DNA from 3 places in the Evansella sp. AB-rgal1 genome. Region 3 is predicted to be linked to each of the others. Evidence: riboswitches for the same ligand, from Rfam matches in the RefSeq annotation. Region 3 holds a riboswitch; each other region holds the start of a gene.
What was found. A riboswitch is a leader RNA that binds a small molecule or an ion and turns the genes downstream of it on or off. The one in region 3 is predicted to bind lysine.
Positions count from the first base shown of each region.

Region 1: it holds a riboswitch for lysine, as region 3 does, so the genes downstream of both, dapA (4-hydroxy-tetrahydrodipicolinate synthase) here and ACERII_RS15250 (aspartate kinase) in region 3, are expected to answer to the same signal.
Region 2: it holds a riboswitch for lysine, as region 3 does, so the genes downstream of both, ACERII_RS21405 (Na+/H+ antiporter NhaC family protein) here and ACERII_RS15250 (aspartate kinase) in region 3, are expected to answer to the same signal.

Region 1 is NZ_JBGUAU010000006.1:413-5,205, reverse strand. Features, by position in the region: gene ACERII_RS06155 (immunoglobulin-like domain-containing protein) at 1-206, opposite strand, end outside; gene ACERII_RS06150 (hypothetical protein) at 311-454, opposite strand; gene ACERII_RS06145 (3'-5' exonuclease) at 642-1,304, shown strand; gene ACERII_RS06140 (hypothetical protein) at 1,486-1,740, shown strand; gene ACERII_RS06135 (GNAT family N-acetyltransferase) at 1,764-2,312, shown strand; gene ACERII_RS06130 (hypothetical protein) at 2,391-3,026, opposite strand; lysine riboswitch at 3,332-3,516, shown strand; gene dapA (4-hydroxy-tetrahydrodipicolinate synthase) at 3,663-4,550, shown strand; partial or broken gene ACERII_RS06120 (cell wall hydrolase) at 4,598-4,793, opposite strand, start outside.
Region 2 is NZ_JBGUAU010000032.1:51,715-56,507, forward strand. Features, by position in the region: gene ACERII_RS21395 (dihydrofolate reductase) at 1-95, shown strand, start outside; gene yunB (sporulation protein YunB) at 857-1,699, shown strand; lysine riboswitch at 1,794-1,972, shown strand; gene ACERII_RS21405 (Na+/H+ antiporter NhaC family protein) at 2,118-3,665, shown strand; gene ACERII_RS21410 (sodium-dependent transporter) at 4,040-4,793, shown strand, end outside.
Region 3 is NZ_JBGUAU010000017.1:36,985-41,777, reverse strand. Features, by position in the region: gene uvrC (excinuclease ABC subunit UvrC) at 1-1,625, shown strand, start outside; lysine riboswitch at 1,733-1,922, shown strand; gene ACERII_RS15250 (aspartate kinase) at 2,244-3,500, shown strand; gene ACERII_RS15245 (DUF2507 domain-containing protein) at 3,963-4,397, opposite strand; gene ACERII_RS15240 (TrkH family potassium uptake protein) at 4,563-4,793, shown strand, end outside.

The sequences.
Region 1 (4,793 bases), on a different contig from region 3:
GTTACAGTTGCATCTAGTTGCAATTCTTCACCTATAGATAGTCCAATATCATTAGGTGATATAGTCACATCAACCACTCGATTAGCTGGTCCTGGAACTAAATGAGGATTAGCATAGGTTGCTTGTCCAAAACCAAACGTTGATAAAACTAAAATGGTGATAAGGAGCAGAGAAATCCACTTTTTTGATATTTTCATTCGTAACATTTTACACCTCCGTAATATATGAAACTAGTAAAATAATAGCACACGTATCCATGTAAAATATAGTTAATATTCCGAAAACTTTATAAACGAATAGTATCAATTAGCTATTTTCCAAACAAATTTGGTTTAGGACCCTCTTCGTTGCGCGTCATGATAATAACAGAGTCCTTAATGCTAATGTTTCTCCCTTGTAGTGAGATACATTCTTTCCAGATCGATTCATTAATCTCTTTAATACTCACACTCATTTTTATTCCCCTAATCGATTATTAACTTCATCACTGTAAATTAGTTTAGTCTCCCCGTCTTATTAATCGAAAAAAGTATGTTGAATGTAGTAACAGATTTACTTCTATATGAGTGTTGGTGGTCAATCTCATGGTTTATTAGTAATCAAAGATTGGTTACAATAGAGATTAGAAAGGAATGATTTTCTTGATAGCTGTAGTATATGATTTAGAATTAGTTAAAAGATTTAAAAAAGGACAACTTGCTGAAATTGTGGAAATTGGAGCATGCAAAGTGGATTTAAATGAAGGTACTATTATTGAAGAATTACAAATATATATGCTGCCAAAAAGTGGGCATATCCCGAAAAGTACAAAAAAATTTATAAAGATGACCGAAGAAGATGTTAAGAAAGCGATACCCTTTAACTCTGGAATAAAGAAATTTGCGGATTGGTTAGGAGAAGGGTATTACTTATGTTCGTGGGGAAAGGACGACAAAGTACATATCCTTGATCAGTGTTCTCGAAATAAATTAGCTTTGGACTGGTTTCAAAATTATAATGATATTCAACCACAAATTGGAAAAGCGTTGGAACATGATACAAAGGGACAGCTTGGGTTAAAAAATGCACTACAATTAGCTGAATTAGATGCTCACGGTCAAGCTCATCGTGGTATTGATGATACAATTAATACAGCTAGACTCCTTATAAAATATAAAGATAAAGTAAAGTTTCATAAGAATACCGTTACAAATAAGGAATTAAAGCTCTTAGAAAACAAAAGAAAACGCAATCGGTTCCGTGCAAAAAAGCAAGTGAAATTACAACAACAAAACACTTCTCCAATAGAAAGTAAGCCACATTAAAGAAATTCTGTGGCTATTTTTTATACATAGAATCTTATTTTTTCCTTTTACCTTTCCTGCATCCTTCCTTCAAATCAGGCTACTTAACTATTCCAAATCCCTATTTCTCACATACTCTAAAAATAAGGAACAGTATCTTAATGAATTGTTTCGTAATCTAAAACTAAAAGGGTGAGGGAAAATGTCTGTTCAATATTATTACAACTTATGTAATGAGTGCATGGGTCAAGATGTTGAAATAACAGATCATCACGGAAAGAAATACGCAGGAAAAATTGAAAAGGTAGACCATGAAAATGTATATCTTCGTCAAGCTTCAGCACCTTCTGCTCAAGGTCAAGGTCCTGGATTATTCTTCTTTCCATTAGCAGCGGGAGCATTAATAGCTATTCCTCTTATTGGTATTGCTGGTTTTCGACGTAGAAGATATTATTAGAAAATCTAAGGAGCTACCTTCTAATGAAAAATAACGTTCGATTACCCCATTTCCAAACAAAGAACCTCATTTTTCGTTCACTGAAACTAGAAGACAAATTTGATATTTACTATTTGTATTCAGACCCTAATGTTGTAAAACTAGATGTAAGTGATCCTATAAATAGTTTAGAAGCTGCAGAAGAATTGATAAGAAAAGCAAGTGACTCTTCAACGGATCCTCATTCTATTCATTGGGGTGTGGAATTAAAAGAAACAAATCGGATTGTTGGTACATGCGGCTATAAAAATTGGAACAGAGTTTCTAATCATGCTGAAATAGGTGGAAATCTAGCTAGTGAATTTTGGGGTAAAGGGTTAGCAACAGAAGGATTAAAAGCATTATTAGATTATGGATTTGTAAAAATGAACCTGAATAAAATTTATGCAAGTACAAATTGTCAAAATATAAGTGCCCTCAAATTAATGAAAAAGTACGGATTCTGTCAAGAAGGTAGACTCCGAGAACATCAACTATTAGATGATCAATATTATGATGTATTCATTTTTTCACTTCTTTATAAAGACCAATAATTTTCTAATTAAGAAATAATCGTAATTTTAAACGAGGAAAGAGGAAGTTTAAATAGAGTCCTCTTCCCTCGTATTTTTTTAATCTACATTTTTTATATATCCTTTTTGACCATCTTCTAGGGTCACCTCTTCAAACCCTATTTTCTGCAAATACTTTATATGTTTTTCTTTAGTAGAAAAACTAATACACTTCGAATATCCTTTCGTTAAAAAAAACGATTTACAATCCTCAAATATATAAGCGCCTATTTTAAAATCTCTATATTCTGGAATAACAAAGTCCAATTCCACTTCAAGTGTATCTTCATCATATTTGGTAGCTAAAAATACTCCTGCTGGAACCATATTACGCAATATGTAAAAACTAATCTCATAATTATAACTATTGGAAGGCTCTTTATCTGCTACTTTTTCAATTTCATTTTTATAAAATTGCAAAAAGTAATTAAAATATTGAGAATTATCATCGATAGGTAACATTTTAAAGTACTCTTTCGATTGATAAATTTTCGATAGATAATAAACATTTATCAAAGCAATTCCTAAATTCATCAAACCTACTGGTAAGGCACCAATTAAAAATCCGTATATTGCAAAAATGCTAGAACCTAGTAAGTTTATCCACCTAAGCTTAATAATCGAGCTCATTAATAATGATATTAATACAATTAAAGATGCTAAATACCCTAACCATTCTAACCAGTTAACATTCAAAGAAATAATCCCCCTTCAACACAAATATTATAACAATGACTACATATAACATATCGAACGAGTTAATGTCTAATATAAACATCTATATAAAAGAATTATCTTGCTTTTCGACATAATAAATACATTCGATTAACTAATCCACTCTTTTTATTATTGACATAAAATAAAATGATATGAATAATGTTACACCTGAATAGAAATATACATATTTTTTCCCACAGATTTTAGGGAAAGTATTGCAATTAAAAATAATATTTGTTAAGGTTAAAAAAAGTTCAAATTCTTTACTTCAATATTTACTTTGAAGTGAGGGTAGAGGTGCAAACACCATCAGTACACAATCTTTAGGGAGTGAGACCCGTGGATAGATGTGGAAAGGGGTTTTTGCCGAAGCAGCAATCTTACTCATGAGCTTGTTGCTGGTTCTGTCATTAAATAGATGCAGAACTGTCATATAGTTTTTACGACTATATGGAGGGCTATCTCACGCTGGAATAACCGTGTTATTTCCAAGCAACAACGAGACCCTTCGTTGTTGCTTTTTTATTTTATACACGGTTCCGGGATTTAGCTCTATTCAGGAACTTGAGCCGTCTTTATGACGAACAAAATCTGTTGAATAGAGGGGTTTTTATAATGAATTTTGGTAAATTAATCACTGCAATGGTAACACCATTTGGTCAGGATGGGGAAATTGATTTTCAAGCTACGAAATCTCTAATAAACTACTTACTAGCAAATGGAACAGACGGACTTGTTGTTGGTGGTACGACAGGAGAATCTCCAACACTTACAAAAGAGGAGAAAACAGCATTATATCAATATGTTGTGAAGGTTGTGGATGGTCGTGTACCTGTTATCGCTGGTACTGGTTCTAATAATACAAGAGAATCAATTCAGTTGACAGAAATTGCACAAAAATCAGGTGTTGATGGCGTAATGCTTGTTACTCCTTATTACAACAAACCTTGTCAAGAAGGTATGTATCAGCATTTTAAAGCAATTGCTACCTCTACTGATCTACCTATTATGTTATATAATATTCCTGGACGAAGTGTTGTAAACCTTAATGAAGAAACAGTTATTCGTTTATCTAAAATAGAAAATATTATATGTATTAAAGAAGCTAGTGGTGATTTAGAATCAATCGCTACTATTATTGAAAACACACCAGAGGATTTCTTAGTATACAGTGGAGATGATAGCTTAACATTACCTCTTTTATCCATTGGTGGACACGGAGTTGTTTCTGTAGCATCTCATATCATTGGTAGTGATATGAAAAAAATGATCACTGCGTTTGAAAATGGTGATAACAAATATGCAGCTTCAATACATCGAGAACTATTACCTATGATGAAAGCTCTATTTAGTGCACCAAATCCAACTCCTGTAAAAGCGGCATTAGAAATGATAGGACTGAATGTAGGTTCTGTTCGATTACCACTAATTCCACTTACACAAGAGGAATCGCATAGTTTGTATAATACAATTCAACCAAAAATTTTACCTAATGTTGTTTGAAAGATTTAAGGAGTGTTTAAAGGTCGTTCACCTTTAAACACTCCTTCTTAATATGCAAAGACATGATTTTCAATTGTAGTTGATACTGTTCTACTTCTCACCCACTGATCATTGGTTTTACTTGGGTTATAAAAATAAAGTGCACCATTTGTTGGATCTTCTCCCTGAAGTGCCCTTCTTGCGGCATCAAAATTTGTTTCATTTGGCGTAGCTGAGTTTAATGTACCATTGGAAGCAGGAGTG
Region 2 (4,793 bases), on a different contig from region 3:
ACGAGCAGGTGTGGAAAGTAGTATCATCAGAAAAAGGAAAGCTAGACGAAAAAAATTCCCATCCCCATACGTTTGTAGTTTATGAAAGAAGATAGGCAATAAAAATATAATACTTAAAAAAACAAATCGTCCGTGTAACGAGTTCCGTTTCCTATCACAAATATCAAAAAATGAGTGTCAAATTGTTTGCTAATTTGACACTCATTTTTTAGGTATAAAATTTACTGATGTGGGAATTGAAGGAGTTTTTTGTAGGAAGATCGAAATACGTACTTACATAAATCTGATTCCTTTTTAAGATTAATTTTTGGACCAATACTAGCCCAACTTATATCAGAGCCATCTAGAAGTGTCATCTTTGTATTTACTGGGATATTAATAGTACGTTCAGTATCAAAACAACAAGATTAGAGGATTATGGAACAATTTGATGAAGAGCCTTACGAAGTAATAATTTTAACAAAGAAAAATAGTTGAATCACAGGACCAAATATAACTTCAATTAACATACGAAGTTATTAATAATACAGACGAATGTCGTTATTGTACATTCGAAAGTTTAACTAACTGCTAAGGCATATGTTATAAAAGGAAGATATTATGCAAAATTATTAAGGAATCTTCAACAAACGGGAATGTACAACAAGTAAAAGTGAAAATCTGTAAAAATGGCTCGGTTCAAAAATTGAACTGAGCTATTTCAGGATACGGAAATTCTAATCGTCAGTGTTTTTCTTTTTATGTTTTACAAAAGTACCAAAATGTTCACAAAAAATTCAGGGACCTGGTCCCTGAATTTTTTGTGAAATATGTTGTCCTTCTTTGCATATGTATTAGCAAAGGGGGTTGTCATCTTATGAGAAGATCACCAATATATCGGCCCCGCTCTAATGCACCTGTAAAAGGTAAACGAAGAAAGGGTCCTTTACCGTTTAGATATGTATTTATAATCTCATTTCTTATTTTTTGCTTTCTGACTGTACAAGGACTCATTATCGTGGAAGCGGGGATCCGACCAACGTTAGTGGAGATTGCTAAAACAGAAACACAGCGAATTGGAACACTAGCTATCAATGATGCTATGTCAAAGAAGGTAATGGAGGATATTGATGTAGATGAAATATTACAGTATAACTATGATGATAATGGAAGATTACAAGCGGTATCATGGAATGTAGCTGTTTATTGGGAAATACAACACGCAACTGTGAGGCGTGTACAAAATTACTTAAATGATATAGAACATGGTCGAGTACGAGATTATAGCTTACCAACGGATGTAGAATTGGAGCAAGAAGGAGCTACATTTACGGAAAATGGAATTGTACATACTATTCCATTAGGGCAGGCTACAAATAATTCATTACTTGCTCATTTAGGGCCTAGAGTACCAGTTAGGTTCTCTTCCATCGGTGATGTGAAAGCAGATCTTAAAACAGAGGTTATTGAAACAGGAATTAATAATACGTATCTTCAAGTATCAGTTGAGATTGAAGTCGATGTACAGGTGATAATACCATTTGCTACAGATACGGAAGTTGTAAAGACATCTATTGTAGTAGCAAATATCTTCCATGCAGGAGAAGTGCCAGAATTTTATAGTAGTGGTGGTGAAGGAATGAATCCTGCTATTCTGCAATCTCCAACAGAAATTGATGAAAATGTAGATTTAAGTGGGTTAGAAGAAGTAGCACCATAAGCAAACGGAATTATCTACCTATTGCTTAAGTACTCATTATTTGTTAAGATCAACTAGGTTTGACAACAAAATGATAAGTATTACCTCGTCTTGATGATGAGGTAGAGGCGCAAAGTTTATGAGTATGAAACAGTGGCTTGGATAGCAAAGACTGTTTCAAAAAGGAAAATTTGCCGAAGCAAAGGAATCTAATCCAAGATCCTTTAGCTGGGGTTGTATTGAATAAGTACAACACTGTCACATACCTTTTTTATGTGGAGAACTACTTACGAAAATCTTGATGAGGGAAATAACCTACCTGCTCGTAGCAAGGAAGTTTTCCTTGCTGCTTTTTTGTGTTTTTTAGGCTACAAGGATAAATTTTTCCTCCTCACGGTAGTATTGTCAGCATAAATAAGAAAAGAAAGTGGGAAACAAAATGGATTTTGGAATTTATTCATTGGTACCGCCAATAGTGGCATTAATAATGGTACTAATTACAAGAAGGGTTGTTCCATCGTTAGGTGTAGGTATTATTGTGGGAGCGATCATGCTTCATTTTTCAGAAGAAAGATTTCTTCTTGAGGCTTTAAAATATATTGCATCGATTGTTACAGAAATCTTCTACGTTGATGGATCTATAAATAACTGGGAATTATATATTATCTTCTTCCTATTAATACTTGGAATAATCGCTTCTTTCATAACAATTACAGGGGGAAGCCGAGCATTTGGAGAATGGGCGTTAACAAAAGTAAAAACAAGGAGTGGAGCTCAGTTCGTTGCAGGTTTTTTAGGTATCATCATTTTTATTGATGACTATTTCAATAGTTTAACAGTAGGAAATGTAAGTCGACCATTTACAGACCGTCATAAAGTATCGAGAGCAAAGTTAGCATATATCGTTGACTCAACAGCTGCCCCTATGTGTGTAATATCACCTATTTCCAGCTGGGGAGCATATATTATTGGAATAATCGGAGGTATCTTTGTTACACATGAAGTGACGAACTATGGTGCATTACAAGCATTTTTATTAATAGTGCCAATGAATTTTTATGCCTTATTTGCAATATTACTTGTATTTGCAGTTGCCTATTTCAAACTTGATTTTGGACCTATGAAACAACACGAACAACGTGCATTAGAAACCGGAATACTGGTAGACTCATCCAAAGGACAAGCACCTGGTGAAATGATGGGATCTGTAGCAGGAAAAGGAGAAAAAGGTGATCTGATCTGGCCTATAATTACCCTCATTTTTGCTACCATCTTCTTCATGATTTTAACGGGAATACAAGCTACGGAAGGGAAAACAAGTCTACTTGCAACGTTTGAAAACACGGATGTAGCAGCAGCTTTAGTTTACGGTGGTTTGGTAAGTTTATTAGTAACAGTTGTAATTGCATTCAAGAGAAACGTAGCTAAAACAGATTTTACTGGAGCTATCATTGCAGGAATTAAATCAATGCTTCCTGCCATATTTATCTTAATTTTTGCGTGGACCATTATAGAAATTATTGAGGCAATAGGAACAGATATGTATTTAGCTGAACAAGTAAAATCTAGCAATTTAAATATAAGTTTTTTACCTGTGATTTTATTCATAGTAGCAGGATTTATGGCATTTTCAACGGGAACATCATGGGGAACCTTTTTACTTATGTTACCTCTTGCTGCTAGTATAGCTGTAGTAAATGATGCACAGATGCTTTTACCTGCCTTAGCTGCAGTATTGGCAGGATCCATTTTCGGAGATCATTGTTCACCAATATCTGATACAACTATCTTGTCATCTACTGGAGCGGGGAGTCATCATATCGATCATGTAATGACCCAATTACCTTATGCATTAATAGTTGGCTTTATCTCCATTATTGGATTTTTAGTTTTAGGGTTCACATACAGTGTAATCCTAGCATTAATAGCTACTTTCGTTACGTTTTGTTTAGTGATTATCGTTTTGAAAAAAATCGTGACTACTTAAATACACGATTAAGCTACCTCTAACATAGTGGCCAGTGAAACTATTTCATTGGTCATATTTTTTATATTACTAAAATGTATGCATTTAAAGTAAAGAAAATTCTGTCAAATTATATCAGAAAAAATCTAACATAATACATGTCAGTAGGAGACATAAAGAGGAAAGTATGATCATAAATCACAATAAATGGATTATTCAGAAAATTCTTTGACAAATAATAGATTGAATTTTATAATAAAACAACATACTGATCATATTATTTAACATAATTTAATATAAAGAAAAAAGGAGGGAGGAGCGTTAATAGTTTTTCTACAATATTAAATGTCTGAAAATATCGAAAATTCACACTGTAAACAGAGAGGAGACTATGTATGGGACGTGAACAATGGGGAACGAGGGCTGGATTTATATTAGCAGCCGTTGGTTCAGCAATAGGACTAGGTAACATTTGGCGATTTCCTTACGTCGCGTATGAAAATGGTGGGGGAGCATTCTTCCTTCCTTACTTATTTGCATTATTAACAGCTGGAATTCCATTGCTAATAATGGAGTTTACGATCGGTCAAAAATATCGTGGCTCGGCACCTTTATCTTATGCGAGAATTAACAAAAAAGCGGAATGGATCGGCTGGTGGCAAGTACTTATCTCATTTGTTATTTCTGTTTATTATGCCGCAATTATCGCATGGGCAATGTCATATAGTGTTTTCGCGCTTAACCTCAGCTGGGGATCAGATCCAGAAGGGTTTTTGTTCGGAGATTACTTAAATCTTGCAGCAGTTCCTGGACAATACGGTGGGTTAGTTCCTGGAGTATTCATTCCAGCAATTTTAGTATGGGCTATCACATTAGGTGTCTTATTTAAAGGTGTGAAAAAAGGAATAGAAGTTGCTAACCGTATTTTTATTCCTTTGTTAGTGGTAGTTTTCTTAATTATTGTTTTAAGAGCACTAACGCTTGACGGAGCAGTTGATGGATTAAATGCATTTTTTAAACCTAGCTGGGATACGATATTAGATCCTGGGGTTTGGGTAGCAGCGTACGGACAAATTTTCTTTAGTTTATCTATCGCATTTGCGATTATGATCACATACGCGAGCTATTTGCCAAAAAAATCAGATATCA
Region 3 (4,793 bases):
AAACGCAGCGTCTCGTTAGTGAAATACGAGATTTTGAATATATTGTTACCTCTTCCAATATTGAAGCTCTTCTTCTAGAGCAAAATCTAATAAAAAAGCATGAACCTAGGTATAATGTTCTATTAAAAGATGATAAAAGCTATCCGTTTTTAAAAATAACAAAAGAGGAACATCCTAGACTAATTACCACTCGAAAAGTGAAAAAGGATGGGGGAAAATACTTTGGTCCGTACCCCAATGTCCTTGCCGCTAATGAAACAAAAAAACTATTAGATCGTCTTTATCCATTACGAAAATGTCGTACATTACCTGATCGAGTTTGTCTTTATTATCATATAGGACAATGTTTAGCTCCTTGCGAATTTGATGTACCTCAGGAAAAAAATAATGAGCTTGTAAATGAAATAACTCGTTTTTTAAACGGAGGACATAAAGAAATAAAAGAGGAGCTCACGAAAAAAATGTTCCTCGCCTCAGAAGAACTAAAATTCGAAAGAGCGAAAGAATTACGAGATCAAGTGCAGCATATAGAAGCAGTTATGGAGAAACAGAAAATGACCTTAACGGACGAAATGGATCGGGATGTATTTGGTTATTCATATGATAAAGGCTGGATGTGTGTCCAGGTATTTTTCATAAGACAAGGGAAGTTAATTGAAAGAGATGTATCTCTCTTTCCAATATATCAAGAACCAGAAGATGATTTTTACACATATATTGGGCAGTTTTACCTAGATGAGCAGCATCGTAAACCGAAGGAGATCTTTGTTCCTGATGGAATTGATGAACAGATTGTAACTAAGTTTATTAATGTAAAAACATTGAAGCCGAAAAAGGGGAAAAAGAAGGAACTTGTAGAATTAGCATGTAAAAATGCCCAAATAGCACTAAAAGAGAAATTTGACTTAATCGAAAGAGATGAACAAAAAACAATTGTAGCAATTGATAGACTAGGACAAGCGTTAAATATCGATACACCACATCGAATTGAAGCATTCGATAACTCCAATATTCAAGGGATAGATCCTGTTTCAGCAATGATTTCTTTTCTTGATGGAAAACCAGATAAAAAGAGCTATCGGAAATACAAGGTGAAAACCGTAGTTGGTCCAGATGATTATGAATCTATGAGAGAAGTTGTTAGAAGACGTTATACACGTCTCTTAAAGGAAGATCTTCCATTACCAGACTTAATTGTTATAGATGGAGGAAAAGGGCAAATATCAGCAGCTCAGAGTGTATTAGAAGATGAGTTAGGGTTGACAATTCCTGTATGTGGATTAGTCAAAGATGACAAGCACCGTACATCCCAGTTAATGATTGGTGACCCACCTGAAATTGTTCCATTAAAAAGAACAAGTCAGGAATTTTATTTGCTTCAACGAATTCAAGATGAAGTTCACCGTTTTGCTATCACATTTCACCGTAATATACGGAAAAAGTCAATGTTCTCAACGGTTTTAGACGATATTGAGGGCATTGGAGAAAAACGAAAAAAGAAACTTTTAAAACACTTCGGCTCGATTAAGCGATTAAAGGACTCTAATTTGGAGGAAATAGTAGCAGTTGGTATCCCTATGTCCTCTGCTAAAGTTCTATTGGAGAAAATAAAAGAAGATAGCTAATAATGGAAATTGTCAAAGTAATTGGTATTTGTTACACTCATATACGAGTTTTGCTTTGTCACATTAAATAACATTGAAAGCAGTAATACCATACTTCGGCTCTTAGGGGTGAAGGTAGAGGAGCGGAAACCTATTAGTATACTACGGGAGAAGGTTGAGCTTTATAGATCGTAGTAAAAAGGAGGTTCCGCCGAAGAAGGATACGGACTCAGACTGTATTTTTCTGGCTATTGTATTGAAGAAATACATGGCTGTCATACAGAGTTACTATTTTCTGTATGGAGGACTATCTCACGGAGCGGCATCAATGATGTGTTTATATTGAAGTCGTTTTCGGCAGTGGGATTACTCCTACTGTCGATTTCTTTTGTTAATGTCGAACCAACTACATTTAAGTCGTTTTCTTATGTGATAGGAGAGAATTTCAGGAAGAATATAATTCTATGAAAAAAAGATGACGACAATTTTTCAAAAATTCCTAATATCCATCATATTTAGGTCTGGTTCGTTAATTAACTCTACTCTTTTATCTCCAGTAAAGGATTTCTTGTTCTAAAAAGTAGAGCTTGGAGTAGAAATCAACTGTATGGGTTTGAATAAAAAGAGGAGGCGTTCATGTTGGCAACGATTGTTCAGAAGTTCGGAGGGACTTCTGTGGGCGACGTATCAAAAATTAAAAAAGCTGCTCAAAAAGTGAAAAAAGAAATGGAAGCTGGTAATAAAGTAGTAACAGTATTATCGGCAATGGGGAAATCAACAGACACATTAGTACAATTAGCAGAAGATATTACAGATAATCCTGATAAGCGTGAAATGGATATGCTTCTAAGTACGGGAGAACAAGTTACCATTTCCCTCATGGTAATGGCATTAAAAGAAATTGGGATTGATGCTGTGTCACTAACAGGGTGGCAGGCTGGTATAAAAACAGAACCAGTTCACCAAAATGCACGAATAACAAGAATTGACACGGAAAGAGTAGAATCATACTTAGACGAAGGGAAAGCAGTCATCGTTGCTGGATTCCAAGGAATGTCTGAGGACGGAGAAATTACGACACTAGGTCGTGGTGGATCGGATACAACAGCAGTGGCCCTTGCCGCGGCTTTAAATGCAAAATCTTGTTCTATATATACAGATGTAACTGGTGTATATACTTGTGACCCACGAGTTGCGAAAAAAGCTCGTCAGCTAGATAGTATTTCCTACGATGAAATGTTGGAATTGGCAAATTTAGGTGCTGGTGTTCTACACCCGAGATCTGTTGAATTTGCGAAAAACTATCAAGTACCTTTAATTGTCCGCTCAAGCATGGTAGATAAAGAAGGAACGGTTGTTGAGGAGGAAGCATCTATGGAACAAAACTTAGCGGTACGAGGTCTTGCATTCGAAGCTGCCGTAACGAAAATAACAATTGAGAGATTGCCAAATAATTTTGATACGTTGTCAAACGTATTTTCTGCATTAGCAGATGATGGCATTGATGTAGACATCATTACACAGCAAGTAACGGGAGAAAATGAAATGAATGTATCATTTTCTATTCATAGTGATCATTTACGTGAATCATTAGATATTCTAAAGCAACATTCAGATCGTATTGGCTATAAGGATATTCGCTATGAGGAAGGTCTTGCGAAGGTATCTATCGTTGGATCAGGAATGGTATCTAATCCAGGTGTTGCTGCTAATATGTTTAATGTTTTATCTCAAGAAGAGGTATTCATTAAAATGGTTAGTACGTCCGAGATTAAAGTATCTGCAGTTATTCCAGAAGATGCAATGGTTCGCTCAGTCGAAGCACTGCATACAGCATTTCAATTAGATGAACGTGTACCTGTGGAAGAGAAGAAAAAAGAAAAAGTACCATCGTAATTACACCATATGCATGAACCTAGCTTGGGGGAATCCTGGGCTAGGTTTTTTTAGAGTGAAAAACGCGATCTAATGGTTATCAAACTTATTATGTGAGGCTGAGTCAATAGTGTTTTCATCGCTGAGAAATCCGAACGAATGATACTTACGTATACTATTCGCTACGGAAATATACTTTGCTTTCCTCTGCTCACCTTTGCCTTTTGATCTCGCCGGATTCTTTGTATATTTCCTCCTCTAAGGTTACACATCGTTCGTCCTCTCAGCTCTACATTTTCGTTTGACTCAGCCTCATTCCAATCACTTCAGTCCACTCCCACCCAAGAGCACCAGTGTGAGATCCGTTCATATTTCTGGGTGTCTTCTATAAAAAATAGCCTCACCAGTCATTTGACCGATGAAGGCGATGTACTTCTTAAATTAATTGAAACTTTACTAAAACAGCCTCGTAAATATAGAGAACTATTCAGTAAAAGCCCTGTCTTTCGTATCCCAGCGTACAATAATTTTACATGTACATGGTTTTTTCTTTTTTAGCTCATACGTTGCCTCTGTTATAAATTCAACTTGTCTTTCCGTCCAGTTTGCGATAAATCCACACTCTAACGAGAAGGGTCTTTCGTGTTCCATTAACGGTGCAACAAGTTCATAATGTCTTTCATTTTTCTTTTCTTTTTCAAGGGTAAGAGTACCCCAATTTGCTTTTTCAAAAAAAGTAGGTAAATCTTCTACTTGTAATTTTCTAGATAAAGATTTGCCTGCCCAGTATAATAGGCTTTCTTCTTCTTCTCCTAATAATTCAGGTAACAATACATGCCGAAGAATATGATTGCTATACGCTGATACGTCTAAATTCAGAGAATCAATTCTTTGAAGCCATTGATCATTTTTGCTCATCTATAATCATCCTTCATGTAATCATCGTTTTTATCCTTTATCATCTTACCACAGTATGATGAGATTATGACGAAAATCGTAAACAGATTTTTAGACAATAATAGTATAAATATCGAACTCGTGATATACTAAAGCCCGTATGTGTGTTAGTCGGAGGTTAGAATAATGAATCTTGGATTAAGTAAATTTTTAAGCCCTTTTCGTGTCATTGTTATTTCCTATGTTATAACAATGTTTGTATTCAGTGTATTACTTTATTTACCCATATCTTCACAGCCAGGGGTTGTAGTTACCTACTCAGAAGCTTTATTTACATCTGTAAGTGCAGTAAGTGTGACGGGATTAACCGTTGTTAATGTTTCTGAAACATACAGCGGGGTGGGCATTCTTTTTTTA